DNA from 3 places in the Halomonas qinghailakensis genome. Region 3 is predicted to be linked to each of the others. Evidence: predicted binding sites of a transcription regulator. Region 3 holds the regulator's gene; each other region holds the start of a gene.

Region 1 (10,785 bases), 860 kb from region 3:
ACGCCGGAGTATATTCGCGAAAGCTATCGCGGTGCCGATAAGTTGTTAGATAAAATTGCCATTATTACTGGTGGCGACAGCGGTATTGGTAGAGCTGTAGCGGTGCATTACGCCCGTGAAGGTGCTGATAGTGTTATCGTGCACCTTAAAGAACCTAAAGATGCCGAAGACACCAAACGCTTAGTAGAAGCAGAAGGACGACGCTGCCTGGTACTGCAAGGTGATGTGGCAGAACCGGCTTTTTGTCGCGACATTGTTGAACGCACCCTACAAGCATTTGGCAAGTTCAATGTGGTGGTTCATAACGCCGCTGAGCAGTATGACTGGAACGATGTCACGGATATTCCTGATGACCAGCTACTGCGCACGTTTCAAACCAACGTGTTCAGTCATTTTTACCTCACTAAAGCGGCGCTGCCTCACCTAAACAATGGCGATACCATTATCTCCACCTCCTCAATCAACGCTTTTAAAGGCAACGACACGCTGATTGATTACACCGCCACGAAGGGCGCCATTCAGGGATTTGTGCGGTCCATGGCGATGTCGTTAATGGATAGAGGTATTCGAGTTAATGCCGTGGCTCCTGGGCCTATCTGGACACCGCTAATTCCCGCCAGCTTTGATGAAGAGAAGGTCGCCAATTTTGGCGGGCAAGTGCCTATGAAGCGCCCCGGCCAACCGAGTGAAATTGGCCCAGCGTATGTGTATCTTGCCAGTGAAGAGTCGTCTTATATGAGCGGTCAAACGCTGCACTTAAACGGCGGCGTTATTTTGAATACCTGAGACATTAGTTATCAAAAGGGCGGCCAAGCCGCCCTTCTTAGCTTTCTACTTAATCCTCAGCTTTCTACTTAATCCTCAGTTTTCTACTTAAGTAATAACCATGTGCGACAACTACACTACTATCCGCATTTTTCTATCGCGTTAGCGTCTTGACCAGCACCTTGGATTTTCGGGCGTGGTTATAGGCTTCACGTTTTAACGGCGGTAGGTCATCTAAGCTTGCCGAGTGGAAACCATGTTCGACAAACCAATGGGCCGTGTGCGTCGTCAGTACAAACATTTCGGTCAGCCCACGCTGGCGGGCGCGTCGCTCTAATGCTTCCACCAAGCGCTCGCCGCGCTCACCGCCGCGATAGTTGCCGTGCACGGCGACACAGGCCATTTCCCCCACCGTGGTGTCAGGGAAAACATGCAGCGCGGCACAGCCAATCACCATGCCGTCACGTTCAATGACCATGTAATCGTCAATTTCGTGCTCTAACCGCTCCCGCGAACGAGCTACCAACATGCCCCGTCGCTCAAGCGGCTCCAGCAGCTCTAGCAAACCAGCGACATCGTTTAATGTGGCCGGGCGCAGCTGCTCGTAGCGGTGCTGGGTGATCATGGTCCCAACGCCGTCGCGAGTGAATAACTCCCCTAACAGGGCATCGTGGTTACGCCAAGAAAGCAGGTGGGTGCGCGCCACCCCTTCTCGGGCCGCGGTGCAGGCGGCGTTCAAGTGGCGGGCCAGCTCACTACCCGGCAACGCCTGTTGCAGTCGCGGTTCGGCTTCTGCCGGAGAAAGCTGGCGTAATAGTGCGCCCTGCTCGTCTTCAAGCCCTTCTGATTCGCCTAATAGAATGAGCTTATCCGCTTTCAACGCGACAGCAGCATGTTGCGCCACTTCTGAGGCATCTAAATCAAACACTTCACCCGTACTGGAAAAGCCAAGCGGTGGCAGCAACACCAGAGAGCCTTTTTCCAGCAGCCCTTCAATGGCACTCGCGCGCACACGACGCACTTCACCGCTGTGGTCAAAATCGACGCCTTCACGTACACCAAGGGGCTTGGCGGTCACCAAGTTGCCAGAAATTACGCTTAGCTCCACCCCGTGCAGCGGCGTACTAGGCAGGCCTAAAGAAAGCCGTGCTTCTAACCATAGCCGCTGATGTGCTGCCACCTGTTCCACATGAGCCATCACCGCTCGGTCAGCTACCCAGCGACCATCCACCCGTGTTGGCTCGACACCAGCAGTCGTCAACGCTTCGTGTACCTGCGGTCGAATACCAAACACCACGACTAACCGCACGCCCAAGGTGTGTAGCAGCGCTAAGTCCTGTATCAGCTGCTCTCCTCGGCCAGACGCCATGGCTTCGCCCTCAATTAAGATGACAAAGGTTCGTCCCCGGTGGGCATTAATGTAAGGGGAAGCGTTACGAAACCAATCAACAAAAGGGAAGCGTGTGTCCAAGGGCCGCTCTCCGGCAGCAGGTAAATGAAAATATCCGCGTTTACTTTAACAGAGCGCAAAAAACAGCGGCACCTTCTTGTGCAAATCAACCCGGAAACAGGCTAATTTGCGTGAAGGTGCCGCTGCGTTATCGACCTAAACTAGCATCGAGCAAGGGCGTACTATGGCGGATTTACTTCCGCATTAACCAAACATGCCTTTAAACATAAAGAAGAACAGGATAGCCAAGCCAGCGCCTGCAGGCAAAGTGATCAACCATGACATCGCAATCGTACCGATAACACGCAGATTAAGTGCCGCCATACCGCGTGCTAGCCCCACACCCAAGATCGCCCCTACCAGCGTATGGGTGGTTGAAATCGGCAAGCCAGTACCCGATGCCAGTACTACCGTAGTCGCGGCAGCCAGTGTAGCGGCAAAGCCACGGCTTGGCGTAAGCTCAGTAATGCCAGTACCTACGGTGGCAATCACTTTATGGCCGTAAGTAACAAGGCCGACCACAATGCCGCCGCCACCCAGCACCAGCACCCACCAAGGCACAAGCGCCGCGCTATCAATAACGCCTTCACTACGCACAACGCTAATGACTGCTGCCAGTGGGCCTACAGCGTTGGCAACATCGTTAGAACCATGGGCGAACGCCATCGCACAGGCCGTAAAGATCATTAGTACGCCGAACACCCGTTCAACGTTGGCGTAGCCAAAGTGATCGCTGGTGTTCTGTACGTATTTAACACGGCGTTCCATCATCACACCGAGCGCCATAATGATGATACCAATGACAACAGAAAGCAGCAGGCTTTGACCAAAGCTTAGGTCCAAACCAATGTGCTTTAAGCCCTTAGTCAGGGTGACCATCGCAACGATAAAGCCGACCAAAAAGATATACCCTGGTACATAACGCTTTGCAGCGCTGAAGGGGTCTTTATTTTCAAAAATAAGATGATGCACCGACTTAAACAGTACAAAGCCGATCGTACCTGCAAGCAGCGGTGAAATAAGCCAGCTAGATGCAATTTGACCTACCTTGCCCCAGGCAACCGCTTCTACACCAAGGCCTACCGCGCCAAAACCAACAATAGCGCCTACGATAGAGTGGGTAGTAGACACTGGCCAGCCACGCGCCGATGCAATCATTAGCCAGATAGCAGCTGCCAGCAGCGCGGAAAGCATGCCGTAAACCAATAGCTGAGGGTTATCTGCTAACAATACGGGGTCAAGCATCCCGCCTCGAATGGTTGCGGTCACTTCGCCACCCGCTAACCAAGCACCTAAAAACTCAAAGACAACCGCAATAATAATGGCTTGTTTGATGGTGATAGCCTTCGACCCTACCGAAGTCCCCATCGCATTGGCTACATCGTTAGCACCAACGCCCCAAGCCATAAAAAAGCCAAACACACAGGCCAGGATAATGAAGATTTCACTGTTCTGGACAATAATCTGCATGGAATTTCCTTAGCGGGCGGTCAAAATCTGTAGGCGGCTGCCCACGCGTTCGGCGCGATCGGATAGCTCACCAACCCAATCGATAATCTTGTAAAGAAAGATCACGTCGACCGGTGGAAGCTGATTCTCAAGCGCAAACAACTGTCGCCGAATGGTGATCTGTTGATCGTCAGCTTGGTGTTCAAGGGTGTGCAGCTCGCGGATCATCTTTTGCATGACATCAGACACATTGCGCCCAAAACCGGACTCAAGTAGGTCTTTCAGCTCTTCTAACGCCTGACGCGCCTGAGCCACGCAAGCTACGCTGGTTCGCATATAATCGCGCATGGGGTCAGCCAGCTCATCGGGCACGCGCATTTTACGGCCAAGCATAATGCCAGTAATGTCGCGCACCTTATTGGCGATCTTGTCTTGCACACTGATAAGGTCGAGCAAATCAGAACGCGAGACGGGAAGGAACATCGTGTTAGGCAGATTAAGCCGTAGCTCTGTTTTTAGCGTGTCGGCGTCATGCTCTAAGCGAGTGACGTTTTCACGCAGTTCAGATGCAGTGTCCCAGTCGCCAGCAAGCGATGCTTCAAAAAACGGCAACAATTGGTCGGCACATTCATTGGCCTTGACGATGTGGGCCAGCAATGGCTGGAATGGCGAGCGGCCAAACATCGCAGAAAAAGGATTGGGGGTAACCATATAGCCTTTAGCCTGTTTTCGGGGAGCCTGGAAATGGCGGGCGCCAGTATAAAGAGTGCGCCAGCCGCCGTCATGAAAAGTTCATAATGTCATCAAAATTTAACTGAAACGTCACGATAAAAAGGTGGCTAATGTCATGAAAAATTCAACTGCTTTTTCATCGCCTATTTCTGAACCAACAGAAATCGAGCTTAAACTTGCCCTTGCCCCCGCCCAGCGGAACGCGTTGCTGAGTCACTACGTGCTAGCCACATCACCCCAACAGCAGCACCTTGCGAACACCTATTTCGATACACCAGCAGGGGATATGGCAAAAGCACGAATTGCTGTGCGCCTACGCCAAATAGATGATCGCGTGCTACAAACGGTAAAAACCGCTGGTAAAGGTGGCGGTGGCCTTTCCACCCGACAAGAGTGGGAGTGGCAAGTCCCTGGTGCGCAGCTTGACCAACGTGGTTTGGCTGCCCTGCCGCCTTTTGAAGGTTCATTAAGCACAGCGATATCAGCGCTACGCCCTGCGCTGCGCACCGACTTTACTCGGCGCAGCTGGCAAATCGACTGGCTAGACAGCCACATCGAGCTAGTGCTAGACGAAGGGGAGATTGTCAGCGGTGGCGCTCAAGCCACTATTTGTGAGGTTGAGCTGGAATTAAAAGCGGGGGATCCAGAGGCGCTTTGGTCGCTGGCCTTGGTGCTTGCAGAAAGTGTGCCGCTGCGTCCTTCGGATACCAGCAAAGCGGCGCGTGGAAATGCGTTAGGCGCGCAGCAGTGGTTACTACCTGAGGCTGACACACCGGCTCAGTGGCTGCACAGGGCCACGATGGCGCTGGATGCCTATCACGACAGTGGGCTTGCACAGCATCTAACCATCACACAACAGGCGCTAGCCACGCTGGCCGCCCACCCACAGCTGAATGAAAACGCCCGCAGCGATGCTCATACCCTGACCACGGCACTGAATGACAATGGGCAACCAACGCCCGCTTACGGCGTTGCTGCGTTAACGTTGGCGCATCGCTTCGCCTATCAAACCACGCTACGCTAGAAACATTTAGCCCACTTCAGGATGACGCGATGAGTTTTCAATTAACTCCCGGTGCAGAAGGACTTCGCACGCGACTTTTTCATATTATTTTTGAGTCCGATACGCCGGGGGCCAAAGCCTTTGATATTGCGCTAATTATCGCCATCTTAATGAGCGTAGCTGTCATTTTGCTAGACAGCGTAGACAGTTATTCCGAGCGTTACGGACACATTTTTCTCTATGTAGAGTGGGTATTTACGCTGCTATTTACGATTGAACTAGCGGTGAGGATTTACTGCCTAGAGCGCCCTTTCTTATACTTGAAAAGCTTTTACGGCATTGTTGACCTGCTAGCCATTTTGCCTACTTGGCTCGTACTGCTTGTACCCGGCGCTCACGGGCTCGTCATTGTTCGTATTCTGCGTGTCTTACGCATCTTTCGTATTCTGCGTTTAATGGAGTTTGTTGGGGAAGCACATCTGCTCATCAGTGCACTCAAACGCAGCCTACGCCAAATTTTGTTGTTTTTTAGCAGTATCATGATGGTGGTGATGCTATTTGCGGCGCTGATGTACACCATCGAGTCGCCGGAAGCAGGCTTTACCAGCATACCGATGTCAATGTACTGGGCAATCGTCAGCATGACCACGGTAGGCTATGGCGACATTGTGCCTGCCACCTCAGTCGGCAAGACCATCACGGTGATCTTGATGCTGCTCGGGTACTCGATTATCGCAGTGCCGACCGGAGTATTTTCCGCCCAGGTTATCCGCTCTATCCGCGAAGACCGCTACTCAGAAGAAGCTTGCCCCGGCTGTGGCCACGACCACCATGAAAAACGCGCCCGCTATTGTCTACGCTGTGGCACATGGCTGGATGAAGAAACAGAAGACCCACGCAAGAAATCAGCGAAAACGGGGGAAGACGACGAAAGCCTAAAACAGTAAAGCACTTACAAGCTGCAAAGCGCTTACAAACAACAAAGCACTTACACGAAGCAAACATCGCTTTAGCTAGAAAACGTCTATTAACTGGCTAAAGCGATTTCTTTATGCATGTTGAAGCCACTTTCATGACCGGGGTTCTAAACAGCGTTAAGACTCAAACGGCGAAATATCGCCACGCCCTTCCCGTATGATTTTGGGTGGCAGTTCGCGTAGATCAATTACACTGGTGGGATCAAGGTGACAGGCTCCGCCATCGATAATGGCATCAAGATGTGCCCCAAAGCGGTCGCGGATCTCTTCAGGGTCGCTCATTGGCAAGGTATCGCCTACTGGAATCAACGTCACGCTCATCAGTGGCTCACCCAGCGCAGCAAGCAACGCATGGGTAATGCGGTGGTCGGGCACGCGTACGCCAATAGAACGGCGCTTCGGGTGCAGTAACAGCCGCGGCACTTCGGTGGTGGCATCTAAAATAAAGGTATAAGGCCCTGGGGTGTGAGCCTTGAGCAACCTAAACACGGCGTTATCCACTTTAGCGTAAGTGCCAATCTCGGAAAGATCCGAACACATCAGTGTGAAGTTGTGTTTATCGTCTAACGAGCGCAGCCACTTGATCTTTTCAATGGCCTTTTTTTCACCCAAGTGACAGCCCAGCGCATAGCCTGAATCCGTTGGGTACGCGACCACTCCACCTTTGCGGATGATATCGATGGCTTGATCAATCAAGCGTTTCTGTGGGTTTTCGGGGTGAATCTGAAAATATTGACTCATCACTTGCTCCTGCCCGTGGGCACATCGTTGTCCATTTAGTTTCAAGGTTAGCCGATATGCGCTTTAAGACCCAGGGCTTAACATGCCACTGGGTGCATCGCGTAAATGAATTAAGCGCGAATGCTGCCAAATTGGCGGCGCAGCAGTGCGTGGTATGACACTCATACTGCCGGGGGCGGCATGGCTGCCAGGAAAATGAAAATCGCTGCCCATAGAGGCGTATAAGTTGCGTTCGACCAATTGCCGAGCCAGATCACGGGTGCTATCAGGGTTTTGCTGTCCGCTCACCAGCTCAGCGCTTTGCCCGCCTGCAGCTTGAAAGGCATCCATCAGCAAACCTCGCTTGCGCCGGGTAAGCCCATAGCGCAACGGGTGCGCCAGCACCGCCACGCCGCCAGAGGCAACCACCCAAGCCACTGCTTCACTGATTTCTGGCCAGTGGGCTTTTACGTCGCCTTTTTTACCACTGCCTAAATAGCGCTTAAACGCGCCAGCCCAGTCAGCAACCACACCTTCGGCGACCAGCGCGCGGGCAAAATCGGGTCTGCCTAAGGGGCGGTCGCTGCCTGCCTGGGCGCGTGCCTTTTCTAGCGCGTTTGGTAAGCCCATTTTTTCTAATCGCTCAGCGATCACCTCAGCGCGTTGGATACGTGCTTCGCGCTGCTGCTTAAGCCCCTCTACCAGAGGCCCTTGCAAGCCGCCGGGCATAAGCGCCACAACGTGAATATTGATCCCTTGCCAACGCGTAGATAACTCGCAGCCAGGTATCAAGCATAAGCCTGCCTGCTGTGCCGCAGCGCTTGCCTCGTCAACACCGTCCATAGTGTCATGATCAGTCAGCGACATGTGGGTAAGGCCACGCTCAGCACATAGCTTTACTAGCTCAGTAGGGGTTAGCGCGCCGTCTGACGCGTTAGAGTGCATGTGTAAATCCACCGAGTATCGCTGGTCGACATCAAACACCGGAGGCAGAGCGTTTGCAGGAAGATAGTTCGCAGGAAGTAAGGGCATAAGCATGACGCCATGTGGCGAGTTTGTCAGAATAGGAAGGTGTGAATAAAAATGGTGTGAACAAACAGGCATCCTGTTTCCCTTTCACGGTCTACAGGCGCTCGCCATGGTGCGCGCTTACAAGAGCGCGGTCAATTCGACACTGGACAACCGCCCCAGCACTCAAGGAGTTATCCCCATGCTTTACGCTATTATCAGTGAAGATGTATCCAACAGCTTGGAGCGCCGATTGGCGGCACGCCCGGATCACCTTGCTCGTCTGGAAAAGCTGCGTGATGAAGGCCGCTTGGTTCTGGCAGGGCCTCACCCGGCTATAGATACCGATAACCCAGGCGATGCGGGCTTTAGCGGCAGCTTGGTCGTTGCCGAATTTGAAAGCCTTGATGCCGCGCAAGCATGGGCAGACGCGGATCCATACATCATTGCAGGGGTCTATGCCAAGGTAATTGTTAAGCCGTTTAAAAAAGTTATGCCTTGACCGATTGAGGCGAGTGTGAAGAGTCCGCCTTCTTTTTCACAGAGCCTGTGGAAAACTCTGTGAAAACTCGGCGGACGCTTTTCTCTAGGCCAGAGATAATGCCCGCATCAACAAGTTGATCATTTTTTAACCAATTTATATCACTCATTTTCACACCATGGGATATCCGCGTGACCCAACGCTCCACTGACCTGCCTCCGCTCTTGGCATTAAGCGCCCCTTCACTCACTTGGGACGAGACGTCGCCCCATTCAGACGCTTTCGACGATGTGTATTTTTCTAGGGAAGATGGCCGGGCTGAAACCGAGCACGTTTTCCTGGGGGCGAATCACCTCCCCGAGCGCTTTGCGAATTGGCAACACCACCGCGCGTTTGTGATTGGCGAAACAGGCTTTGGCACCGGGCTTAATATGCTGTGCGCATGGGACTGTTTTGAACAGCACGCACAGAGTACTGCGCGTCTGCATTTGTTATCCACCGAGAAATTCCCTCTTGATCGGACGTCTCTTGAGCGCGCGTTAAGCGCCTGGCCTTCTTTGGCGCACTACGCACAGGTGCTGTGCGCCCAGTGGCCAGAACCAGTCAGCGGTATTCATCGTCTTCATCTCAGCGACCGAGTAACCCTCGACCTGCACTTTGGCGATACAACCGAACGGTTGAACCTGCTAGACGGCCAAGTCGACGCCTGGTTTTTAGATGGCTTCGCGCCTGCTAAAAACCCAGCAATGTGGCAGCCTGAACTATTCGACGCTATGGCCGCGCGCTCTCGCCCTGGGGCCACCTTTGCCACATTTACCTGCGCAGGTGTCGTTAAACGAGGATTAAAAGCAGCGGGGTTTAGCTGGCAAAAGGTGCCTGGATTTGGGCGGAAGCGGGAAATGTTAGCAGGCTATATCGACACACCGCCTAAAGACACTCGCCGCCAATCAACGCCTTGGTTTATGCCACCTACGGTCAAGCCTGCTAACCATGTGGTCGTTATTGGGGCGGGCATGGCCGGTTGCAGCGTAGCAGCGGCGTTGGCCAAGCGCGGGATTAAGGTAACGGTCATTGAACGCGATGCTCCTGGCGCAGGTGGCTCCGGTAATCGCCAGGGAGCGCTGTATGTAAAGCTAGCAGCGGAAACGAATCACCAGAGTCGGTTCTATTTATCAGGGCTTCTCTACAGCCAGCGCTGGCTTAGCCAGCAGGCGTTCACCTCACCACAGGAAACGCCGCTGTGGCAGCCGTGTGGCGTGGTACAACTGGCGTTAAGTGACAAGGAGGCTACTCGCCAGCAGCGCTTTATGGCACGCCACCCACTGCCAGAAGCGGTGGTATCTGCGCAAAGCGAGACACTTAGTGAGCTGGTGGGTCTTCCCATCACTGCGGGTCATGGACTGTTTTATCCCCAGGCAGGCTGGGTGCGCCCCAAACTACTCTGCAAACACCTGCTACAGCATGCGAATATCACCTTGCACCACGAGGAAGTAGCCAATCTACAGCCCCACGACAGCGCATGGCAGGTTGAATTGGCCAGCGGTGAAACGCTGACCGCTGATCACGTTGTGGTGGCCAATGCGTCGTTAGCTAACCGCTTTGAACAAACGGCAGCGCTTCCGTTACAACAAGTTCGCGGCCAGGTAAGCGAAATGAAGCTTCCTGAGGGAGTTCAAGGCCCGCAACGTGTGGTATGCGCGGGCGGCTATGTGTCGCCGCCAGTGGAAGGCGTGCTGACGTTTGGGGCCAGCTTTATGCCTAATAACGCCACAAGCGACGTTACAACAGCAGATCATCAGCGCAATATTGATGAATTACGCCAAACACTGCCTGAATGGGTCGCAACACTTGAGACTGCGGGCGTGGCGCTGAGCCCTGACACGCTAGCAGGTCGTGCTGCAGTAAGGGCAGCCAGCCCTGACAAAAGCCCCTACGCCGGGCCAGTACCCCATGCCGACGCATGGCAACAGGATTACGTGGCGCTGCAAAAAGATGCTTCTAACGTGCCTGATACCCAAGGTGAGCACCATTCAGGGCTGTGGATATCGACCGCTCACGGCTCTCGGGGACTTTCCAGTGCTCCGCTCTGCGCCGAAGTCATTGCCTCACGACTATGTGATGACCCTATGCCGCTAGAGCTAACGTTAGTGGACCATTTACATCCAGGAAGACGAATTATCAGTGCACTAATACGCGCTCA
Region 2 (10,785 bases), 490 kb from region 3:
GCTGTGGCTGCAAAGCCGCGTCAACGAAGCGCTATTTTATCGCCTGGTAATCCTGGCCATGTTCGTGGTGGGAATTAACTTGGTTTGGCAAGCAGTAGGCTAGTGCATGCTTAAAGTGCCACCAGTAAAAGTCCGCTCAGCATGATCAGCGTGCCCAGGGCTTTTGCCCTAGAAGCGGGTTCTTTTAGCCACAACACGCCCATTAATACACCGACTGGAATAGATAGCTGGCGTAACGCCACGACATAACTCACTTCGTCGGTCAGCGCCATTGCCATGAGTACCAAACCATAAGTGCAGGTCATCATCAGCCCTGTGACCACCAGCATCACTAGCCCCTGCTGGCGGAGTAAGGGCAGCCGGCGACGCTCTGCGGGTAGCAGCGCCAGCAGCGGAATCGCCCAGGTCAACGTCATCACTGCTTGTAGCACCATAAACACCGCGCCTGCGGTTAAACTGCTATGGCCTGCTATCTGCATCAACGCCAGCGCCTGTTTATCTACCAGCGAATAGCCCACCGTGCCTGCAGCTGCCAACAGTGCAAACCCCATGGCCGGTGTTAAATAGGTCGATAGCCTGCGCGCCTCTGAGTGGCTTAGTGGCAGGCAGAGTGCGCCTACCACCACCAAGGCCATACCAATGCCATCCCGCACATCCAACGCGCGATTGCCGAGCAGCGCAATAGACACTAGCGGCACAAGCACCACCGGTAGCGCCCGTGCGATGGGATACAGAACGCTGACTTCCCCACGCGCATAAGCCCAGGCTAAGCCGCCCATATAGAGCATTTGGCACAACCCGGAAAGCACCAACCATCCCCAAAATGTGTTGGGTAGCGCCGCTAATGATGGCCCAAGCCACACCAGCGGCAGCAGCAACGCACCGCCTGACCCGTAAGCCAAGGCAAAAAATGCCAGTGACGGTGCATGACGCTTACCCAATACATTCCATCCAGCATGCATACATACCGAAAACAGCACTAACGCTAGTGCGGCTGGACTCAAGGCCGCTCCCCCCGCTGTAAACGAGCATTAATGGCATCCACAACGCTTGGCAGCTCGGCGATGGTGGCAATGCTGTAGTGCGGTTTTGAGGGGGCAAATTGAGCGGCCACTCGCTCATGGGCTGCACGGCGTTCGCTATCGCTCAGCGCTTGATACTGGTCATAATGAAGCCCCAAAGCATTACCCGAACAGGTGAGCGCGACCGTCCACATTCCAGCACTGCGCCCTTCTAGAATGCCGGGTGTGGTGTCATCTACTTTAATGCAGGCAGCGACATCGCTGATGCCTAAGGCAATCACATTGGCCAGCGCCTGGGCAGGGTGCGGTCGGCCATTGGGCACCTCATCAGTGGCCACCACATGATCTACCTGCAGGCCGTTATCAACGGCTAACGCCACTACCTTTTCCATCACCACGGCTGGATAGCCGGAGCAGGAACCTATTTTCAGTCCCTGCCCTCGTAACCAGGTGAGCGTATCAAGTGCGCCAGGAATCACCGCCGAGTGGTCGGCAATTTTGGCAATCTGCAGCGGCATAAACCGTTCATAAAGCGCCGTTACATCGGCATCAGTCGGCAGGTGGCCCACCGCCTTGAGAAATCGCTCGGCTATCTCAGGCTGATTGCACAGCGTGCGGATATGATCCCATTTGCCCATGCCCATCGGGCCGCGTGCTTCTTCTAGGCTGATCGCCACACCCATTTCGGCAAAAGCTTCAACAAATATCTGGGTCGGTGCAAAGGAGCCAAAATCGACCAGCGTGCCCGCCCAGTCACAAATCACCGCCTGCAGGCATTGGGGAGATTGATAATGCATCAGGCACTCCTTGATTCAGAAAAGAGAGAAACACCCATCTTCGTCAGGGTGTCTTGAATAACGCTGAGTAACTGTTCAATCACCGCCGCATCCAATTGGCCAATGCAACCGATGCGAAAACTTTCGACGTCAGTTAACTTGCCCGGGTAGATCAAAAAGCCACGCGACTTCAGCGCTGCGTAGAAGGTCTTAAATTCAAACGCAGGGTCGGTAGGACTCAAAAAAGTGGTGATAATCGGCGATAGCCATTGATCTTCTAAAAGTGTGCTGAAGCCTAACGCCCGCATGCCTTTTACCAGTACATCACGATTGTGGGTATAACGTGCGCAGCGCCCCGGCACACCACCCTCTTCCCGGTGCTGGTCAAGCGCCGCTTGGAAGGCCACCACCGTATGAGTGGGTGGGGTAAAGCGCCACTGGCCAGTGCGCTCCATGTAGTCCCACTGAGCGTATAAATCCAGGCTCAGCGAGTGGGCGCGTCCCTTACCAGCAGCAAGTAGCGTCTGGCGAATGATCACAAACCCAAAGCCCGGTACGCCTTCGATGCACTTATTGGCAGAAGATATCAGCACATCAATAGGCGTTTTTGTCAGACTGATCGGTATGCCCCCAAACGAACTCATGGCGTCTACAATCAGCGTTTTTCCGTGAGCGCGCACCACCTCAGCGATGGCGTCGAGCGGGTTCAAAATCCCTGAGCTGGTTTCGCAATGAACTAGAAACACTGCGGTAATGTCAGCATCTTGCTGTAGCAGTGTCGCCACTTCGTCGGGTTGCGGCGGTAAGTAGTCACCTTTGTCCAACGTCACATAACGGCGGCCCATCATAGCGAGCAGTTGAGCAGCCCGTTTGCCGTAAGCACCGTTCATTAACACCAACACTTTGCCACTAGGGTCAGTTGCGCAGGCCAGTGCACTTTCAACGGCGAAAGTGCCGCTGCCCTGCATCGGCACGCAGGCATACGTGTCACTTGCCGCCTCGGCCATGGTAAGCAGTTGCGCACGCACGTCTGCAGTCACACGGTTAAAATCATCATCCCAGGAGCCCCAGTCGCGCAACATGGCTGCTTTGGTCGCGTGGGAGGTGGTTAGTGGTCCTGGGGTTAAAAGGTAAGGCACTTTTAGATTACTCATCATTTTGGTCTATACCAGATTATAAGCACACATTAGCGGCTGGCATAGCGGGCTTTTTAGCCCGCCTGACGCCAACGCTGAGCGTTGGTTAAGAGAACGTGGGTAAGCGCAGCGTGAAGCAGTTTAACCACCAGCGAGGTCAGGAAAATCAGCACAGCCATGGCCGCGGCGCTAGCAAAATAGCCCGCCTCATCCAAATGCAGTACCGCTACCGAAGCAAGCCGCGTATCGCTGTTATAGAGGAACACTACCGCAGACACTGTCGTCATCGCATTGACGAATAGGTAGACAGAAATATCCAGCACGGCAGGCAGCGATACCGGCAACGTCACGCGGCTAAACGTGGTCCAGAACGGTACTTTTAACGAAGCCCCCACGGCCTCAAACTCTGGATCTAGCTGTTTCAGCGCGGTGACAGAGGTGAGGTGACACACCGTATAGAAGTGCACTAGCGTGTTGAGCACCAGGATCGCCATGGTCCCGTACAGCCAATTAAAGGGGTTTCCTGCCTGGTTGAAAAAGAAGATATAAGCCAGGCCCAGCACCATGCCCGGCACCGCCATGGGTAGCATGGCCATAAAATGCAAACCTTGGCGCAATGGGCGATAGCCTTCACTCTTTTCTATCAGCCATGCATTAAAGAAAATAACCAGTGTACCCACTAACGCGACGCTAAATGCCAGCTTGAGGGAGTTGAACCACGCCCCCCAGCCACCGCCCGCTAAACCTTGAAAGGTGTAATGCTGCAGCGTGAACGACAGGTTATAGGGCCAAAATTGTATGAGCGACGCATACACTGCGGTACCAATAACCAGCAGAATAACGCCCGCAACCGAATAACACAGCAGCGCAAACGTCCAGTCTCGCAACGGGTTAGGCGTTGGTTGCCATGGCACTGCCCGAGCCGAAAGCTGAGCCACTTGGCGTTTTTGTATCCAGCGGTCAACGATGAACGATAGCACCGCAGGCATTAGCAAAATAACGCTAACCACCGCGCCCATTTGGAAGTTCTGCTGCCCCACCACTTGGCGATACACATCGGTGGCAAGCACGCTAAATTGGCCGCCAATAATTTTCGGCACACCAAAGTCGGTAATGGCTAGCGTAAAGACAACGAACAGGCATGAAATTAGCCCGTAACGCACGCCTGGCAGGGTAATCGTCAAAAACGTACGCCACTTCGGCGTGCCCAGTGCTTCTGCTGCTTCATAGAGGCGTGCATCGCTATTAGTCAGTGCAGTGGTAAGCAGCATTAGCGCATGGGGAAAAATCCAAAAACTCATGCCCATTACAATGCCAATCGGTCCATAAATCGAATGACCAGCCAGTACGTCGCTCAAAAAACCCTGGTTACCAAACAGGTACACCAAGCTAATGGCGGGTAGCAACGAAGGTGCCAAAATGGGCAAAATCGCCAACATTCGAAAGAGCCGTTTGCCTGGCATACAGGTACGGGTAATGCCGTAGGCGCATAAAAAGGCGAGCCCAGCGACGACCACCGTCGTGGTGAACGCAACGCGCAATGAATTGGCAATCGAATTGACCAATGCTGGCGTTTGAAAATACTGTACGAAGTTAGCTAGCCCAATAAAGTCGCCGCTGCGGTCTTGCAGGCTTTTCACCAACATCGCAAATAGCGGAAACAGCAGGCCGAACACTAACAGCGCCACGCCCGCTAGCAGCACAATCAGGCGTATTAATGCTTCCAGCGAAGGCGTTGATGCAGGCGCTGAAAATGTCTTCGCCCTCATGACTGGTTGCTCCCTGCCGGGTATAGACGGGCAGCATCGGCAGGCAAGTGAATCCCCAGGGTTTGCCCTAGTCGCAACCCTAGTGTGGCGCTATCGCGGCTGGGAACATCAGCCAGCAACCGTTGCTCGGTACCGTTAAGTCGCAGCGATACCCGCTGAAATGCACCTAAAAATTCAATGCCCATGACATCACCGCTCAGCTCAGAGATGCTGACACTAAGCGCGACTGCTTCGGGGCGAATGGCCAATTGAGCTGCTTGGTCTTTCGCGTAGGCATGCGGCAAGCAAGGGCATGAAATAGTGCCTAGCAACGCGTGGTTATTCGCCTGTGCGGTCACCTCTAGAAAGTTCATCGTGCCGATAAATGACGCCACAAAAGCGCTAGCAGGCTGGTGGTAGATCTCGGCAGGTGTGCCCACTTGTTCGATCACTCCGTGGTTCATCACCACGATACGATCAGCCATGGTGAGCGCCTCTTCTTGATCGTGGGTCACCATAATGGTGGTCACGCCAAGACGCGCCTGTAGGGCTTTGATCTGATGTCGCAAATGGCCGCGTACTCTCGCATCCAGCGCTGAGAGCGGTTCATCCAGCAGTAACAGGCCAGGCTCAGTCGCCAGCGCTCGTGCCAACGCAACCCGCTGCTGCTGCCCGCCAGAAAGCGCGGCAGGATATTTATGTTCGCTACCGCTAAGATCAACGAGTGCCAGTAACTCCGCCACGCGGGCATGAATAGTCGCCCGATCACTGCGACGGTTGCGCAACCCGTAGGCAACGTTATCGAACACCGTCAGATTGGGAAACAGCGCATAAGATTGGAACACAATGCCAAAATCCCGCGCCTGCGGGGGCAGCGTGGAAATATTCTTGCCACGCTGAATTAGGCTACCTGATGTTTGCTGAGTTAAGCCTGCAATGGTGCGCAATAGCGTTGTTTTGCCACAGCCAGAAGGCCCTAAAAAGCAGACAAACTCGCCTTCCTGAATCTGTAACGCAATGCTGTCCAGCGCGGTAAAGCTACCGAAGCGCTTAGTGACGCCATCTATGCTTAGGTGCGCAGAGGGTAAGTGGGGTTTCGCCGCCGAGTGAGCCGTCAGCGGCGATGTCAGTGTGGTCTGCATAACATCTCCAAGCCCCGGCCTTGGCCGGGGCAACTGATTCGTGCTTACTGTTCGGTTTTACCGTCGTAGCGGCGCTGCCACTCTGCCAGCACGCGCTCACGGTTAACCGCGGCCCACTGGAAATCGGCATCAATCATGCGATCCGCAATGTCAGCGGGGTAGTTTTCAATCGGCTGCGCCACACCTGGGTAGGCCACTACGGCGTAGCCTTCGTTATAGAGTTCGTTAGCCTCACGGGAAACGGCCCAATCCATCAGCGTTTGTGCAGCTTCCTGTTTGGCGGTACCCGCAACGATAGCGGCAGCCTCCATATCCCAGCCAAGACCCTCTTCAGGGAAGACCACTTCAATCGGTGCACCTTGGGATTTCAAACGTGCCCCGCGGAAGGCAAATGACACGCCAACCACTGCTTCCCCGGTGGCCGCCAGGCTGCAAGGAGCAGAGCCAGAGTGGGTGTAACGGGAAATGTTGTTATGCAGACGGTCCATGTAGTCCCAACCTTGCTCTTCACCCCACAGCTGCATCCAGCTGACCACGTCCAGATAGCCGGTGCCGGAGGAGTTGGGGTTAGGCATGATCACATGCCCTTCAAACTCAGGCTGGGTCAGGTCTTCCCAGGAGGTCGGCATGGGCACACCCTGTCGCTCGCCTTCAATGGTGTTGTAGCAAATGGCTGCTACCCAGGCGTCCATGCCTACCCACGCGGGGTCTTCACCGTTACGGTATGCCGCATCAATAAATTTGGGATCGAGATTTTCAACGCCAGCGGGGGCGTAGCGTTCAAGCATGCCCTCTTCTTCAAGCACCAGCAGACTGGTAGCGGCTAAGCCCCAGATAACGTCTGCCTGGGGATTATCTTTTTCTGCCAGCAGACGCGCAGTAATCACGCCCGTAGAGTCTCGCACCCAGTTAATAGTGATATCGGGGTGGGCGGCATTGAAGCGTTCGGCGTATTTTTGCAGGTCATCTGACTCAACGGCGGTGTACACCGTTAACTCAGTGGCGCTGGCCATAGAAGAGAAGGCAACAGCAGCTGTCGCAAGCAAAGCAGTTGCCATCTGATTAGGTTGGAAAAAGCGGTGAAGTGTCGACATGGTAGGCTCCCAGCGTGTTGGTATAGACCAGGAGTTTGCCGACATTAAATGACAGTGCGATGACGCTTGTTTGACCGATTTTTGAAGTTGTATTGTGACCCTTTACGGGCGTTATCACATAGCCGCCATCATCGCCGCGCGCTATTGCTGACCAGAAAGGTCAACGCTGATACACAGAGAGTCATGCAGCCAGTGCTCCTCATCAAACTCAATGGGGCGCTGTTGATCGTCAAAAATAGCGCGACAAATGTTCAGCCCTGCAGTGCCTGGGGCAACAAGTAACTCTTCAGCATCTAAGGGCGACAACGCTTCAGACACCATGCGTATTGAGCGATTGGCCAAGTGATGCCCCCAACGCTCTCTTAACAGCCCCCATAGCGACTGTCCGCTGTAGATATCTAATAGCTCGGGCGCACACTCTGGCACTACCCAAAGCGACTCCACCAGTACAGCGCGATCATCCACGTAACGGCGACGGCGAATATGGTGGAACGGCTGGTCATCAGCCAGTTCCAGGGCACGGGCAGCCGCCAGGTGTGGGCGGGTTTCAAGCATCAGAACCGCTGTACGTGGTTGCCGCCCCTGAGCGCGCACATAGTCGTTAAAACCTGCATCCCGGGTGGGGTCATACACCAGCCTAGCCGGTGAAATAAACCAGCCGCGCCGGTTGCTGCGGTGAATAAGCCCTTCTCCCTCCAGTTGTGCCAACGCTTGGCGCAACGTAACGCGGGTCGTAGAGAAGCGCTCTGCCAACGCTCGTTCTGCGGGTAACTTACCTTCCCACTGCGTGGCATGCTGAGTGATTAAATAACGAAGTTGCTCTGTTAACTGTAAATAGTAAGCATCAGGCATGCGCCGATTTTCCTGATAGATCGTTGGCCGATGAAGCGCCTGACGACGCTGCCATTCGCCAGTCTAAACGCCGCCACCCTTCCACACTAGCGACCTCCGCCAGCACGGGGTCAGGGTTAACCGCCACTGGGCAGTCGACATACTGCAGTAGCGGGATATCATTGCGAGAATCTGAGTAGAACATGGTATGACTGGGGGTAATGTTTTGCTCGGTTAACCACTGTTGAAAACGCAGCACCTTTCCCCCGCGGTAAGAGAGCACGCCTTTGCTATGGCCGGTGTAGTTCGCCCCACTTGCCGCATGTTCAACACTCAGCTCTACCGCCAACACATGTTCAATCCCTAACATCGTCGCAATCGGTGCGACCAAGTGATGCGATGACGCAGAAATGAGCACCAGGGTGTCGCCTGACTGACGGTGTGCTTCCAAGCAGCGCCACGCTTGATCAAAAATACGTGGTTGCAAATGAGTAGCGACAAAGCGCTCAACTTCTTTTTGCACATCCACCACCCGGCGCCCCCGCAGCGGTGCCAAGGTCATTGCTAAGTACTCCTCTAACTTTAACTTACCGGCGTGATAAGCCTGCTGCATCTGCTCGGCACGGGCTATAAAGGTTTCGGCGTCGCTGATCCAGCCCTGCTCGATCATCCATAAATTCCAGCGGTCACTGCAGTCTCCATCCAGGAGGGTGTCGTCAAGGTCAAACAGGGCAAGGCGCATGAGGCACTCCTTTTTTCACGAGTTCGTTTTTTCACGAGTTCGGCGGCGCGTAGCGTATGCCAACGACGATGACAAGACGATGACGCCCTGACTGAAAATCGGAGTTGCCGATAAAAACTGCTGATCATGGTGCCTGACAGTGAAAATTATGGCATTAACCACGTTGCCGCAAATTCATCGGCAGGTAGGGGATGTCCAAACCAATAGCCCTGTGCTTCGCTGCAGCCCATTTTTGCTAGCAAATCGGCTTGAGCCGGGCTTTCAACACCTTCTGCGAGGGTTTTCATATCTAGCGTGTCGGCCATGGCGATAATTGTTTGCACGATCGCACGATCATGATGGTTATCCAGCATGTCACGCACAAACGAAATATCTATCTTTAACGCATCTGCAGCGAAACGACGTAAATAAGAGAGTGATGAGTAGCCCGTGCCAAAGTCATCAATAAACAGCGCGTAGCCTGCCCGCCGCATCGAATGAGTAATCGTGACCGCTTGATCGGGATCGCGCATAAAATCGCTTTCGGTTAGCTCTAATGCAATCGCACCAGGCGGTACACCGGTGGTCAACTTAGCCACATGCGCGGTTAATTGAGGATCGGCAAACTGTTGGGCAGAAATATTGATGGATAATTTACCCGGCAATGGCGTGTGTTTGGCTTGCCAAACGCCTAGCTGGCTTGCCGCTTCCTCCAACACCCAATCGCCCAGCATTCGGATTAGGCCACGCTCTTCTGCCAAAGGGATAAATTCGCCAGGGCTTACCCATCCCCACTCAGGGTCATACCAGCGACAAAGCGCTTCAGCCCCGGTTAGGGTTTTGTCTGCCAGACTAAACTGGGGTTGGAAGTAGAGCTCCAAACGATGCCCAAGAATAGCTTGATGCAATCGCTCGGTCATCCATTGTCGACGCTCTAAGGCATGCCGCATCGTCTGTGTATAGGGGCAAACGCTATTGTCACGTCGTTTTGCATGATGCAGGGCAATGCTGGCTGCGTTAAACAGCTCACCAGCGTCCGATACATCGTTAGGATAACTGGCAACACCAACACTGACATCAAGGTTAAAAACGCGATGCTCAAGCTGAATGGGACGTTTAATAATCTCACATAGCTGCAGCATTATTTCTTGGAGATGAACATCCTCTACACTGGGCAAGAGTATCGTAAACTCATCACCAGACAGTCGCGCAACAGCACACTTGGGAAAATTGGCTTGCTGCAACCGCTTGGCTACGGTCGCCAATAACTGGTCGCCTACTTGATGACCATGTAAATCGTTTACTTCTTTAAAGCGCCGAATATCTATTAGCAGTAACGAGAGAGAGTGATTTTGCCGGGTAGCTTCTTTTCCCATACTAGCCAATAGCTCAATGAAGCGCGCGCGGTTGGGTAAACCGGTGGTGCCATCGGTATAAGCGAGGCGGTGCATATGCCGATGGTCGCGGCGACGCTCTAATTCAGCAGCAGCACCTGTTGAAAGAATTTGTAGCACAGACGTTGCAAAGGCGTTGGTGGTGAGTGGTGATTGATAAAACACCATCATCACGCCAATAGCATCCCCCTTGGCATTATCTAAACGTCTGCCGATCCAGGCTTGGGTACCCAGCGAAGTTCCTGGCAACATAAAAGACTGGCCGCTTTGTGCAACACTTTCCCCTTCAAAAACAACCTTCTCAGCCGGCGTCCCACACAACATAAATGTTTGATTATCAACTAATTTACCACTTGCCACTAAGCTCACTGTGTGAGTTGTCATCGCTGGCAGCAGCGTGCTTTTACGGGCGGCTGTTGAGCCCGTGTACTGGGGTACAGGTTGATCTAGCAAGGCGATAAACCCAGCATCAGCTTCTAATAAAGTGACCAACGTTGTAATCAATTGATGAAAGTAATCATCCCCCACTCGTGACGTTACAGTGGAGGCGACTTGCACAACCGCCTCTTGCACGCGCTGTGATTCTTGTTGATCGGTTACATCAGAGATAAAACCTTCAAGATAGGCAACCTGTCCTGCATTCCCCATGACAGCCTGCCCTTGCTCCCACATCCAGCGATGACTGCCATCCCGATGGCGCAGTCTGTAGACAACGCGATAAGGCTGACGCTGCTGAATTGCCTGCTGTACGGCTAGATATAGACGATTTTGATCAGCCTCGTGTATCAGGGAGGCAAAACTTAAGAGCCTATTATCTTGTAAATCATCCGGGTGATAGCCCGTCAGCGCCTCGGCTCCTTGACTCACCAACTGCATCGTCCAATGACGATCATTGAGGCACCGATAGGCCATCCCCGGAAG
Region 3 (10,785 bases):
TGCGGCGGCTCGTCCTGGGATGAGCGCCCCGTGGTGGCAGTGGGTAGCCTCGAAGGATTCCTTGACAACACGGCTAACCGTCGCAGGCGACACCAAGGCGTTTCGGGTGCAACTGCTGCGCCAAACGGTTGGGTTTCCTCTGCGTGATGAAGCGCTGGCGCTGGGCATTGCCCCGCGACGCTATGCCTGGCTAAGGGAAGTGGCACTGTGTGTGGGAAATAAACCTTGGGTGGTTGCGCGCTCGGTAGCGCCACTTAGCCAGTTACAAGGCAAAGGCTTGGAAGGGCTGGGCGAGCGCTCGTTAGGCAGTTGGTTGTTTCGACAGCCCGATCTAGTGCGTGGACCGCTTTACGCTACCCGCCATCAGCCACGTTTTGTCGTCGAACAGTCTGCGCTATTGGCAGACAGTGTATGGGGGCGGCGCTCAGTGTTTCAGCACAGCGGACTGTCGCTATTGGTACAGGAATACTTTTTATCAAGCATGGCAGATGATCTTGACCTGCCTTCGCGCTAGGCTAGTGCCAGCGTATTCTTTTTGAGAGGTAAGCATGGATCGTTCTCTGTTGCGGCCAACGGGATGGGCCCGAGTGGCAGATTTTTTACATTTAATGCGCTTAGATCGCCCGATTGGCACCTGGCTACTGATGTGGCCAACGTTATGGGCGCTTTGGATAGCGGCTGATGGTGTGCCTGAGCGTAATGTGCTGCTAATTTTTATTGCTGGTGTGTATGTGATGCGTGCCGCGGGCTGCGTGGTCAATGATTACGCTGACCGTCACTTTGATGGCCATGTAAAGCGCACTAAGCATCGCCCATTAGCCACTGGGCGTATCAGTGAAACCGAAGCGCAGCTACTGTTTATCGCGCTGGTTGCCGCCGCTTTCATTTTAGTGTTGCTGACCAACTGGTTTACGGTGCTGCTTTCAATCGGCGGTGTTGTTTTAGCGTTTATTTACCCCTTTATGAAGCGGTATACCCACTTCCCACAAGTGTTTTTGGGAGCGGCGTTTTCTTGGGCAATCCCCATGGCATTCGGTGCAGTATTGGGGTACGTTCCGTTTGAAGCGTGGCTGTTGTTTAGTGCGAACGTTTTATGGACAGTGGCTTACGATACCCAATACGCCATGGTCGACCGCGACGATGACCTTAAAATTGGCATTAAATCTACCGCGGTGCTGTTCGGTAGTGCTGACCGCTTTATCATTGGTGTGCTGCAAGCAGCGACATTGTTGCTACTTGCATGGGTGGGAATACGCGTTGGTTTGGGAGGGTTTTTCTGGCTTGGGTTAACGGGGATGGCCGCTACGTTTGCCCACCAACAGCGGCTAATTGCTGGCCGTGAGCGTGACCGCTGTTTCCAAGCATTTCTAAACAATCACTGGTCTGGCTTATTGATTTTTGCAGGAATAGTACTGAGTTGGTGGCCAATCACTGGCTAAATATCGTCTTTGTCATAGAATTGTCATCAAGTCATGGTGTTATCGTCATTGACATGTCACTGAACTGTTTTGTTGAACTGTTCTTTCGAACCAGTTTTCATTGAACACCGTGAGGCCCCTGGAATGACCGCCAAGACCGTTTTGATTGTCGATGATGAAGCGCCTATCCGCGAAATGATCGCCGTGGCGCTTGAAATGGCTGACTATCGCGTACTTGAAGCGGATAACGCCCAGGATGCCCACGCCATGATGGTTGACCATCAGCCAGATCTACTTTTGCTGGATTGGATGATGCCCGGTACCAGTGGTATTGAACTGGCAAGGCGTTTGAAGCGTGAAGAAGCGACAGCAGAAGTGCCTATAATCATGCTAACCGCCAAAGGCGAAGAGGATAATAAGATTCAAGGGCTTGAAGCTGGCGCTGATGACTATATCACCAAACCTTTTTCGCCCCGTGAGCTGGTAGCGCGCTTAAAAGCAGTGTTACGCCGTACTACGCCTCGTGGCGTCGAAGATCCTATCGAAATCAATGGCTTGCTTTTAGACCCTGTCAGCCATCGGGTGAGCGCTTATGGCAAAGCATTGGAAATGGGGCCGACAGAGTACCGTTTGCTGCAGTTCTTTATGACCCACCAAGAACGCGCGTACACACGTAGCCAGTTACTTGATCAAGTGTGGGGCGGTAACGTGTATGTTGAAGAGCGTACCGTAGACGTCCACATTCGTCGTTTACGCAAGGCCCTCGGGGAAGCCCACCAAAACCTTATTCAAACGGTGCGTGGCACTGGATACCGCTTCTCTGCCCGGGTGTAACCGTGCGTTTGTGGAGCCGAGAACTGTGGCGCTTTGTTTTGTGGGCAATGCTAGGCCTTTTCCTAGGGTGGCTGGTGGCAGTTCCAGGCATCGGTCTAGCGGCGGGCCTTACCGTTTGTCTTGGCTACCATTTACGTCAACTACGTGCGCTATTTAAATGGTTAACGCTTCATCCCCATGATGAACCCCCTGCAGCGAACGGGATATGGGGTGAGCTATTTGATCGCTTGTATCGCTATCAAAAAAGCCAACGGATTACCCAGAACCGCTTACGCGCGACGTTGGCACGTATTCAGGAATCATCTGAAGCAATGCGTGATAGCGTGGTTATGTTGGACCGGCATGGTGACCTAGAGTGGTGGAACAGCGCAGCGACAGAAATGCTGGGCCTACAAACGGCTCATGACCGTGGCCAGCACATTACCAACCTGCTTCGTGACCCAAGATTTATCAGCTATTTTAACGCGTGTAAGTACGGTGAGCCGCTAACCTTGACGTCGCCCATCGATGAACGGCGCATCCTTCAATATCAAATTACCCTTTATGGCGATGATGAACGCTTAGTAATGGCGCGAGATATTACCCGCCTCCATCGTTTAGAGCAGATGCGTCGTGACTTTGTGGCGAACGTTTCCCATGAGCTACGTACCCCGCTTACAGTGTTAACGGGGTATTTAGAAACCTACGGCGAGCTGAAAGATCAGTTGCCGCCGCGGTTAGGTCGCGGGATTGGCCAGATGGAAGAGCAGACTAAACGCATGCAAAATTTGGTCAATGATTTGCTGCTACTTTCGCGGTTAGAAATTGATCAAGGGGGAGAGGATCACCAACCGCTAGCGGTAGGACCGTTACTCGATAGTATCCGCCGCGATGCGCTTGCACTTTCTAATCAACAACACAGTGTTCATGTTGTGCTTGAGAGCGACGCGCGGCTCATTGGTAGCGAACAAGAGCTGCATAGTGCTGTTTCTAACCTTGCCTTTAACGCTGTGCGGTATACCCCAACAGGTAGTCAGATAACGCTTCGCTGGAAAACGCTACCGAATGGTGGCGCCTGCATTGACGTTGATGATGACGGTGAAGGGATAGACCCGGTTCATATTCCACGCCTAACAGAGCGCTTTTACCGTGTTGATAAAGGGCGTAGTACAGCAACGGGTGGCACGGGCCTTGGCCTTGCGATTGTGAAGCATGTACTACTAAGACATGATGCACTGCTACACATTGAATCCCATCCTGGCGAAGGAGCCCTCTTTCGCTGTGTTTTTCCCTCCTCCCGGGTTGTTGAAAACGAGCATAGCCTGACATAGGGCTTGTAAATACAAATATTGTATAAGTGTGCCATGCTGTCATATAAGTATGGATACATAATGCTCATGTGCCATTTCTAACCAGTTTGCCCCCCTTATTTCGAAAGACTTATGTTGTGCTTGCGCCTCTTTTTTTTCCTTAAGTTTTTGTTTATTAAAAATATTATTGTTTTTTTTGGCTTTTGGCATAACGAATGCAAGTATATGGGTAAGAGAGAACATCACAGGAATTGGTAAGCCGAAAGGCAATCTTTCTTACCATTTAAGCAGTATTGAACAGCGATCGAGGAGATGGAATATGATGTCCAAGGAACTACTCAAGAAAGCTGGTATTTTAAGTGTAGCGTTCGGTCTAGTTGCTAGCCCTGCGGCATTCGCTCAAGAGCCAGCAGACCCAGCGAATAATATTTCTCCAGATGAACAGCCCGTCGAGTCCCAAACCGAAAGTACAACTGGTACAGGTAACTATGACAAACAAGATTTGACCCATGACGAAGGCGATAACGCCAGTGACATGGAGCCAAGCTCAACGGATCATGGTGATTCAGATGCTGGCTATGACAGCACGGAAGAATTGCCAGAAGAAAATAGTGGCATGTAAGACTTATCCGTCTAGTATTAACTTTAGTAACTGATATTTTCTAAAGTCAGTATAGCTCTTATTCTTATGGATGAGCCATTTAGCAACACGGATGTTTCATTGCACGGATGCTCTTAAATTCAAGGATTGAATTATTCGACGATTATCACGCTGGTTAGGGTTAATTCCAAGGTTGGAGTCCCTCAAATGGATAGGAAGCCAGCAGTGCACATCGCGATCAGTAAGAGCGCTCAAGACCCCACCTCGGTGGGGTCTAATTTTTTGCGTAGATTAATTTTTGTGTGTAGCTCACATTTTATTGGTAATTGAAAGGGGGTTCATACCCTATTGCCTTGTTAATGCCTGAGTTATAGTGAGTGCTTAGAGCTAATATATTCAAATATAGTGCTTGGTGACTGACAAAAAGGTATCTCGTATTATTAGCCTGTCGGTTACTCCATGTAGTAGGTGGTCAAGGAGTTTTAGGTATGTTGTTGACATCATTCATTAAAAAAGCAGCTGTTGTAGGTTTGTTGTTTGGTCTAATCACTAGCCCAATGGCATTTGCGCAATCTTCTATAGAGCTGAATCAGGAACGCGCTGATAATCAAGAAATTATTCAGCCTGAATCGCGCAATACCTCGGGTCCTGCGAGCTATTCAGCTAAGGATTTAATCAACGATAACGAAAATACGCTGATCTACTCTCCTTCTAGCCGTAATAGCAAAGATGATGAAGAGTCTAAAGCTAGATCAGGTTATCGTGCTGAAGAGCTAAATCGTGAAGAGGGGAGCAGTACACGCTGGTAACCAGTGTGACGGCTAAATTTATGAGGTAAAGCACGCGTGTTTATTAATAAAGCCCCACTTCTATGGGGCTTTTATATGGTGGCACCGCTCAGGGCAACGGCACGCTGTGGTTATTAATGCTGATGATGGTGATCAGCATCTGTGCTTCCTTGCTGGGCATCTTGTACCCAAACCTCTATTTCAATGTCGTCTTGTTGAGCAAACTCTAACGTAATGGGAAAACGCTCACCCTCTACCAGTGGCTGGTGTAAGCCCATTAACATCAGGTGATAGCCGCCACCCGGGCGCATCGTCAGTGTTTCATCTTTAGCGATTTCAATGGCGCTGACATGGCGCATTGTCATCATATCGCCATCCATTTGCATGTCATGCAGCTCAACACTGTCACTCACAGGTGACTGCGCACCAACTAGTGTGACGGGTTCTGTACGAGCTGTAATATCCAGATAAGCGGCACCGTTTACCACGCCAGGAGGAGTTGGTGTGGCAAAAGGGTGAACAATCCTTAACTGGTCGGTTTGAACGTCGTGAGCCGATGCAAAAGAGACGCTGCTAGAGAGGAGAGCCGTTAGCCAGAGTGCGCGGGTCAGCATGGTCGTATTCCTTGTAGGAGCCTTGTTTCTTAACAAGGCTTATGCTTAATCTTGATAACACTAGGTAAGCCAAACAACCTTAAGGTAACAAATAGGTTGGGCTAGCGTTATAGCAGATAGGCCATTAGCGATGAGACGTAATGTCGCGCGTACCACGGTAATGGTCATCCCACATTAATACGGCACCTGCCACCGCGCCGGGAATCAAGAACAGGTTGGCGAGGGGGATCCAGGTCACTAGCATAATTAATCCGCCGTAGGTGAGACTGGGCCACCACCGTTGCGATAGTCGTGTGCGCATATCTCTAAAAGTTATCTTATTGTTATCCATGGGATAATCTAAATAAGTAATCGCCATGATCCAGGCAGAAAAGAGTATCCATAAAATAGGGGCTATCAGGTTTAGGCCGGGTATCCAACTAATGACAAACAGTATCAGCATACGAGGCAGAATATAGCCGAGTTTGACTAGCTCGCGGCCTAAGGCGTCGACGGCGGTTTTGGCTAGCCCGCGGTCGTCCAGTGGTTCACGCCCTGTCGCTTGGCGTTCTACCTTGGCTGCTAAAAATCCATAGAAAGGTGCGGCAATTAAGTGGGTAACCAGGGTAAAGGTAAAAAAGATTACCAGCAGCAGACTGATAAAGAACAGAGGCCAGATGAGCCATGACAACCACTCTAACCAGCTTGGTACCATCATCATGGCGCTGTCTAGCCAGCCAGAAAAGCGGTTGACTACAAAACTCAGCATGCCAGCATAAACGAAGATATTGACCAGAATGGGTAGGAAAATATAGCGCCGCAAGCCCTTTGTGTACACCAGACGTGTACCTCGACTTAGCGCTGTTATCGCATCCAACATGCCTGCTCCTTATAAAAACGCCCAGATAAATTATCTGGGCGTATTGCAGGAGGAATTGAGTGCTAGGTCAAGATTTTTTAAGCACTTGCGGGTCGATAGAATCGGGGTCGCTGTGGCGTATATCTAACCCTTTTACTAGGTAGACGACGTACTCAGCTAGGTTATTGGCATGATCACCCACGCGTTCCAAGGCGCGTAGCACCCACATGATGCTAAGCACGGAGCTAATCGAACGCGAGTCTTCCATCATAAAGGTCATTAGCGAGCGCATGGCGCTACCGTACTCGTCGTCAACGAACTCATCTTCGCGGACAACTTGCATCGCAAGTTCGGTATCAAAACGCGCGAAAGCGGTAAGCGCATCGCGTAGCATTTTACGCACATGCTCGCTAATATGGCGCACTTCTACTAGACCGCGAATATTGCCGCTATTTTCGCTTAAAAGTAATGCATTTCGAGCAATTTTGCTGGCTTCGTCGCCGATGCGCTCAAGATCAGATGTTGCGCGAATCACCGCTAGCACCAAGCGCAAATCGGAAGCCGCTGGCTGACGACGAGCCAGTACGCGGGTGCATTCATCGTCAATCTGCAGTTGCAGGTCGTTTACTTGGCGATCATTATCGCGCACTTTTTCAGCAAGACGGCTATCGCCTTCAAGTAGCGCAAAAACTGCATCTTGCACTTGTTTTTCCACCAGGCCGCCCATGGCCATCAGGTGGGTTTTTAGCTCTTCCAATTCTTGGTTGAATTGGCGAGAGATATGCTGGCTGTGGGTATCGCTCGTAATATCCATTGAGCACTCCTGACGTAATGTCTTTAGGGCCTAGGTAATGCGGCCGGTGATGTAGTTTTCGGTGCGTTGTAAACGCGGGTTGGTGAACACTTGATCCGTTGGCCCGTACTCAATGAGTTCACCGTGCTGCAAAAAAGCCGTGTAGTCAGAAACCCGCGCGGCTTGCTGCATATTGTGGGTAACCAGCACCAGCGTTAGCTGTGACTTTAGGTTACGGATTAGCTCTTCGATTTTTAAGGTTGAGATAGGGTCTAGCGCTGACGCTGGTTCGTCGAGTAGCAACACATCTGGCTGCACGGCCAGCGTACGAGCAATGACTAGGCGCTGTTGCTGGCCTCCGGATAGCTGCCACGCCGAGCGATGTAACCGATCTTTTACCTCATCCCATAGCGCTGCCGATGTTAGAGCCCATTCGATGATGTCGTCTCTTTTTCGCTTGGGTAAACGCTGTTGTAAACGTAGGCCAAAGGCAACGTTTTCATAAATCGACATAGGGAAAGGGTTTGGCGTCTGAAACACCATCCCAACGCGCCGCCGCAACTCAGTGACATTCATGTCTGGTGCATGAATATCTTGTCCTTCAAGCTGAATATGGCCGCTATGTGTTACCGATTCATTAAGGTCGTGTAGCCGATTAATCGCGCGCAACAGCGTTGATTTACCGCAGCCAGAGGGGCCAATAAAGGCCGTTACGCTGTGGCGCGGTAGGTCTAACGTTAGGTCGTTTAACGCCATTTTCCCCGCATAAGCGAGGTGAAAGTGGTGAATGCTCAAACAGCGTTGTTCAGCTGAAAAATGCGTCACGGGTGTTGGAGCCACCTTGTCGGACGATAAGGACGCTAACATTCGTTTCCTCGCTGACGCCTTAGATAATGACGCAGAAATATGGCAGTTAGGTTAAGCACTAGCACAATTAACACCAGTAGTAGCGCGGTAGCGAAAACCAAGGGAATGGCAGCCTGTACATCTTCACCGTGAAAGGCAGTATCAAATAAATGATAGCCGAGGTGCATAAATTTGCGCTCTAGATGAAGGTAGGGAAAGTCGCCATCTACAGGCATTTGAGGCGCTAACTTAGCAACGCCAACTAACATTAGTGGCGCTACTTCTCCAGCCGCTCTAGCAATCGCCAAAATTACCCCGGTTAGCATGGCGGGTGTTGCCATGGGCAGCACAACCCGCGTCAACATTTCAAAACGCGTAGCGCCCAGTGCAACCGCGCCTTCCCGTTGTGCATCGGGTATGCGAGCAAGCCCTTCTTCGGTAGCAACAATCACCACGGGTAATGTGAGCAAAGCCAGTGTTAGCGATGCCCACAATAGGCCACCGGTGCCAAAAGTGGGTGAAGGCAACTCATCACTAAAAAACCAGCTATCGATAGAGCCACCTATTCCGTATACAAATACCCCAAGACCAAACACGCCATAAACAATCGAGGGCACGCCTGCAAGGTTTCGTACGCCAATGCGTACCAAACGTGTTAAGCGGTTTTGATGGGCAATTTCGTTAAGGTAAATAGCAGCGAGAACTCCAAATGGGGTAACGATCACTGACATCAAAATGACCATTAATACGGTGCCAAAAATGGCTGGCCACACACCTCCGCCTGTATTCGCAGCACGTGGGCCTTCACTTAGAAATTGCCAGATGCGCTGCCCCCAGGCGATGGTTTTTTCCCCCCAGGACATAGCGTTCGGCGATTGAAAGTGGCTAACATTCGCCAGCGGTTGACGAAGGGTTTGGCCGTCTGCGGTGGCTAGCACTAACGTTCCAGGGGGACGTTGGTTGACGGGTAAGGCAAGCGCATCTTGGATGAAGGCCCAGGCTGCCTGGTCTGTTAGTCGTTGATCGCCACTCTCCATAGCGGTTAAACGGCCGATGAAATCGCCCCATGGGGTACGCGTTAAGCGGATAAGATCTGCTGGCTTGGTCTGCTGGCTAATGTCATCAATGGCAATCCAGTGCCAGTTGCTTCCCGTCACCTCTTGATTACCAGTGAAATAGAGCCGCTCAGTCCCTGCTCCTTTAGGCAGCGCCATTTCACGTACCGGCTGTCCAATCACAACCTCACCTGAATTTAGGGTGACTTCCTCAAGAGATGCTGGCCAAAAATGGCCTAGCCCGCGAACCGCCAATAGCGTTATTAATGATGCCAACATTAATAACGAAAGCGACACACAGGCAGCACAAAGCCACGGCCAGAGCCCGCTACCGTTTATGTTTGAAAAACTGCTTTTTGACAAGCCAACACGCTGCCAATGCATTAGCGTGTGCCTCCTAGGCGTTGATAGCGTCGGCGCAGGCGTTGCCTGACTATTTCAGCTAACGTGTTCACCACAAAAGTAAAAATGAATAAGGCCAGTGCTGCCATTATCAGCAAGTGGTAGGTCAACCCACCCGGTGATGCCTCGGGAAGTTCAATGGCGATAGAGGCTGATAGTGAACGTAGACCTTCAAACGGACTGGCGCTAAAGAGTGCGGTGTTGCCGCTGGCCATTAAGACAATCATGGTTTCGCCAACGGCGCGGCCAGCACCAATCATCACGGCTGAAAAAACGCCGGGCGCTGCAGTGGGTAGGGCAACTTTCCAAAGCGCTTGCCAGCGACTAGCCCCTAGTGCCTGGGCGCCTTCCATTAAAGTAGGGGGCACATCCGCGAGCGCATCTTCTGCAAGCGAATAAATGCTGGGTATCACCGCAAACCCCATGGCAATGCCTACAATTAATGCATTTCGCGTGGCGTAATCAAGACCGTAACGTTGATCCAACAAACGACGCAGATCGCCGCCAAGCCAATGCTGCTCGATAAGGGGAGCCATCCACATAGCCAGAACCGTCATGCCGGCCAGCCAGGGAAGAAGCCATAAACCAGCCCAGGAAAGCGGCAGCCGCTGGCGAAAGCGGGCAGCAATCCGGTGCCACAGGTACCCCGCAAAGACGGCGCTAAGTGGTAACCAAATGATGATTAGTAGGGTGCTGGCCAGGTGTCGCTCTACCCAAGGGGCGAGTAGTAAACCGGCAATAAAGCCAATGACAACACCAGGTACCGCTTCCATCAGTTCAAGCGTTGGCTTTAAACGGCTACGAAGACGTGCTGACATAAATAGCGCTGAGTACATCGCTGCACCCAGGGCAATGGGTGTTGCGAATAGCATGGCAGCCAGTGCGGCTTTTAACGTGCCCCAGGCCAGGGGCGAAAGTTTATTGAGAGAGACTGTGTCGCCAAAAGCGAGCAGCGGTAGCGTTTCCCATATTAGGAAAATGCCAATCGCTAAAATGGCCAATAAGACACCAATACCACCGGCGGTAATAAGCCCAGTGGCAAGTCTGTCTTGCATGTGGCGCAGCGGCTGACGCGAAAAGGGTAGCCGAGGAGGAGTCATGTCGACATCATAGAAAAGCGAAAGCCGTCACAAAAATAAGCATGCATGGTCGAGTCTCCTTACCCTATCGTTTGTTTGTGACAATTAAATGACAGCTCACAGGCGTTGGCGCTGAGCATCGCGTAGGCGTTTAGGGAGCGGCACAAAGCCTGCTGCTTTAACAATCTGCTGACCTGCGTCGGAAAAAATAAGCGATAGAAAGGCTTG

Evidence for each region. Region 3 encodes PhoB, which activates phosphate uptake and scavenging genes when phosphate is short. Its sites were predicted from a motif close to TGTCATANNNNTGTCANA; they were not measured.
Region 1: the regulator PhoB is predicted to act here: its motif matches at 4,463-4,480, upstream of M0220_RS03975 (CYTH domain-containing protein).
Region 2: the regulator PhoB is predicted to act here: its motif matches at 6,966-6,983, upstream of M0220_RS10335 (putative 2-aminoethylphosphonate ABC transporter substrate-binding protein).

The regions. Positions count from the first base shown of each region.
Region 1 is NZ_CP096973.1:844,476-855,260, forward strand. It holds gene M0220_RS03955 (SDR family oxidoreductase) at 1-786, shown strand, start outside; gene argA (amino-acid N-acetyltransferase) at 920-2,236, opposite strand; gene M0220_RS03965 (inorganic phosphate transporter) at 2,420-3,685, opposite strand; gene M0220_RS03970 (TIGR00153 family protein) at 3,695-4,375, opposite strand; gene M0220_RS03975 (CYTH domain-containing protein) at 4,512-5,420, shown strand; gene M0220_RS03980 (ion transporter) at 5,450-6,346, shown strand; gene M0220_RS03985 (L-threonylcarbamoyladenylate synthase) at 6,494-7,117, opposite strand; gene M0220_RS03990 (PHP domain-containing protein) at 7,181-8,128, opposite strand; gene M0220_RS03995 (YciI family protein) at 8,307-8,606, shown strand; gene mnmC (bifunctional tRNA (5-methylaminomethyl-2-thiouridine)(34)-methyltransferase MnmD/FAD-dependent 5-carboxymethylaminomethyl-2-thiouridine(34) oxidoreductase MnmC) at 8,777-10,785, shown strand, end outside; gene M0220_RS04005 (YheU family protein) at 10,783-10,785, opposite strand, start outside.
Region 2 is NZ_CP096973.1:2,195,289-2,206,073, reverse strand. It holds gene M0220_RS10365 (sulfite exporter TauE/SafE family protein) at 1-103, shown strand, start outside; gene M0220_RS10360 (EamA family transporter) at 111-1,004, opposite strand; gene phnX (phosphonoacetaldehyde hydrolase) at 1,001-1,819, opposite strand; gene M0220_RS10350 (2-aminoethylphosphonate--pyruvate transaminase) at 1,819-2,955, opposite strand; gene M0220_RS10345 (putative 2-aminoethylphosphonate ABC transporter permease subunit) at 3,009-4,703, opposite strand; gene M0220_RS10340 (putative 2-aminoethylphosphonate ABC transporter ATP-binding protein) at 4,700-5,824, opposite strand; gene M0220_RS10335 (putative 2-aminoethylphosphonate ABC transporter substrate-binding protein) at 5,869-6,918, opposite strand; gene M0220_RS10330 (UTRA domain-containing protein) at 7,060-7,770, opposite strand; gene M0220_RS10325 (HAD family hydrolase) at 7,763-8,491, opposite strand; gene M0220_RS10320 (bifunctional diguanylate cyclase/phosphodiesterase) at 8,638-10,785, opposite strand, start outside.
Region 3 is NZ_CP096973.1:1,708,258-1,719,042, forward strand. It holds gene M0220_RS08060 (chorismate--pyruvate lyase family protein) at 1-514, shown strand, start outside; gene ubiA (4-hydroxybenzoate octaprenyltransferase) at 549-1,439, shown strand; gene phoB (phosphate regulon transcriptional regulator PhoB) at 1,563-2,252, shown strand; gene phoR (phosphate regulon sensor histidine kinase PhoR) at 2,255-3,562, shown strand; gene M0220_RS08080 (hypothetical protein) at 3,861-4,163, shown strand; gene M0220_RS08085 (hypothetical protein) at 4,631-4,951, shown strand; gene M0220_RS08090 (copper chaperone PCu(A)C) at 5,065-5,544, opposite strand; gene cysZ (sulfate transporter CysZ) at 5,669-6,403, opposite strand; gene phoU (phosphate signaling complex protein PhoU) at 6,471-7,196, opposite strand; gene pstB (phosphate ABC transporter ATP-binding protein PstB) at 7,227-8,042, opposite strand; gene pstA (phosphate ABC transporter permease PstA) at 8,036-9,460, opposite strand; gene M0220_RS08115 (ABC transporter permease subunit) at 9,460-10,578, opposite strand; gene M0220_RS08120 (PstS family phosphate ABC transporter substrate-binding protein) at 10,675-10,785, opposite strand, start outside.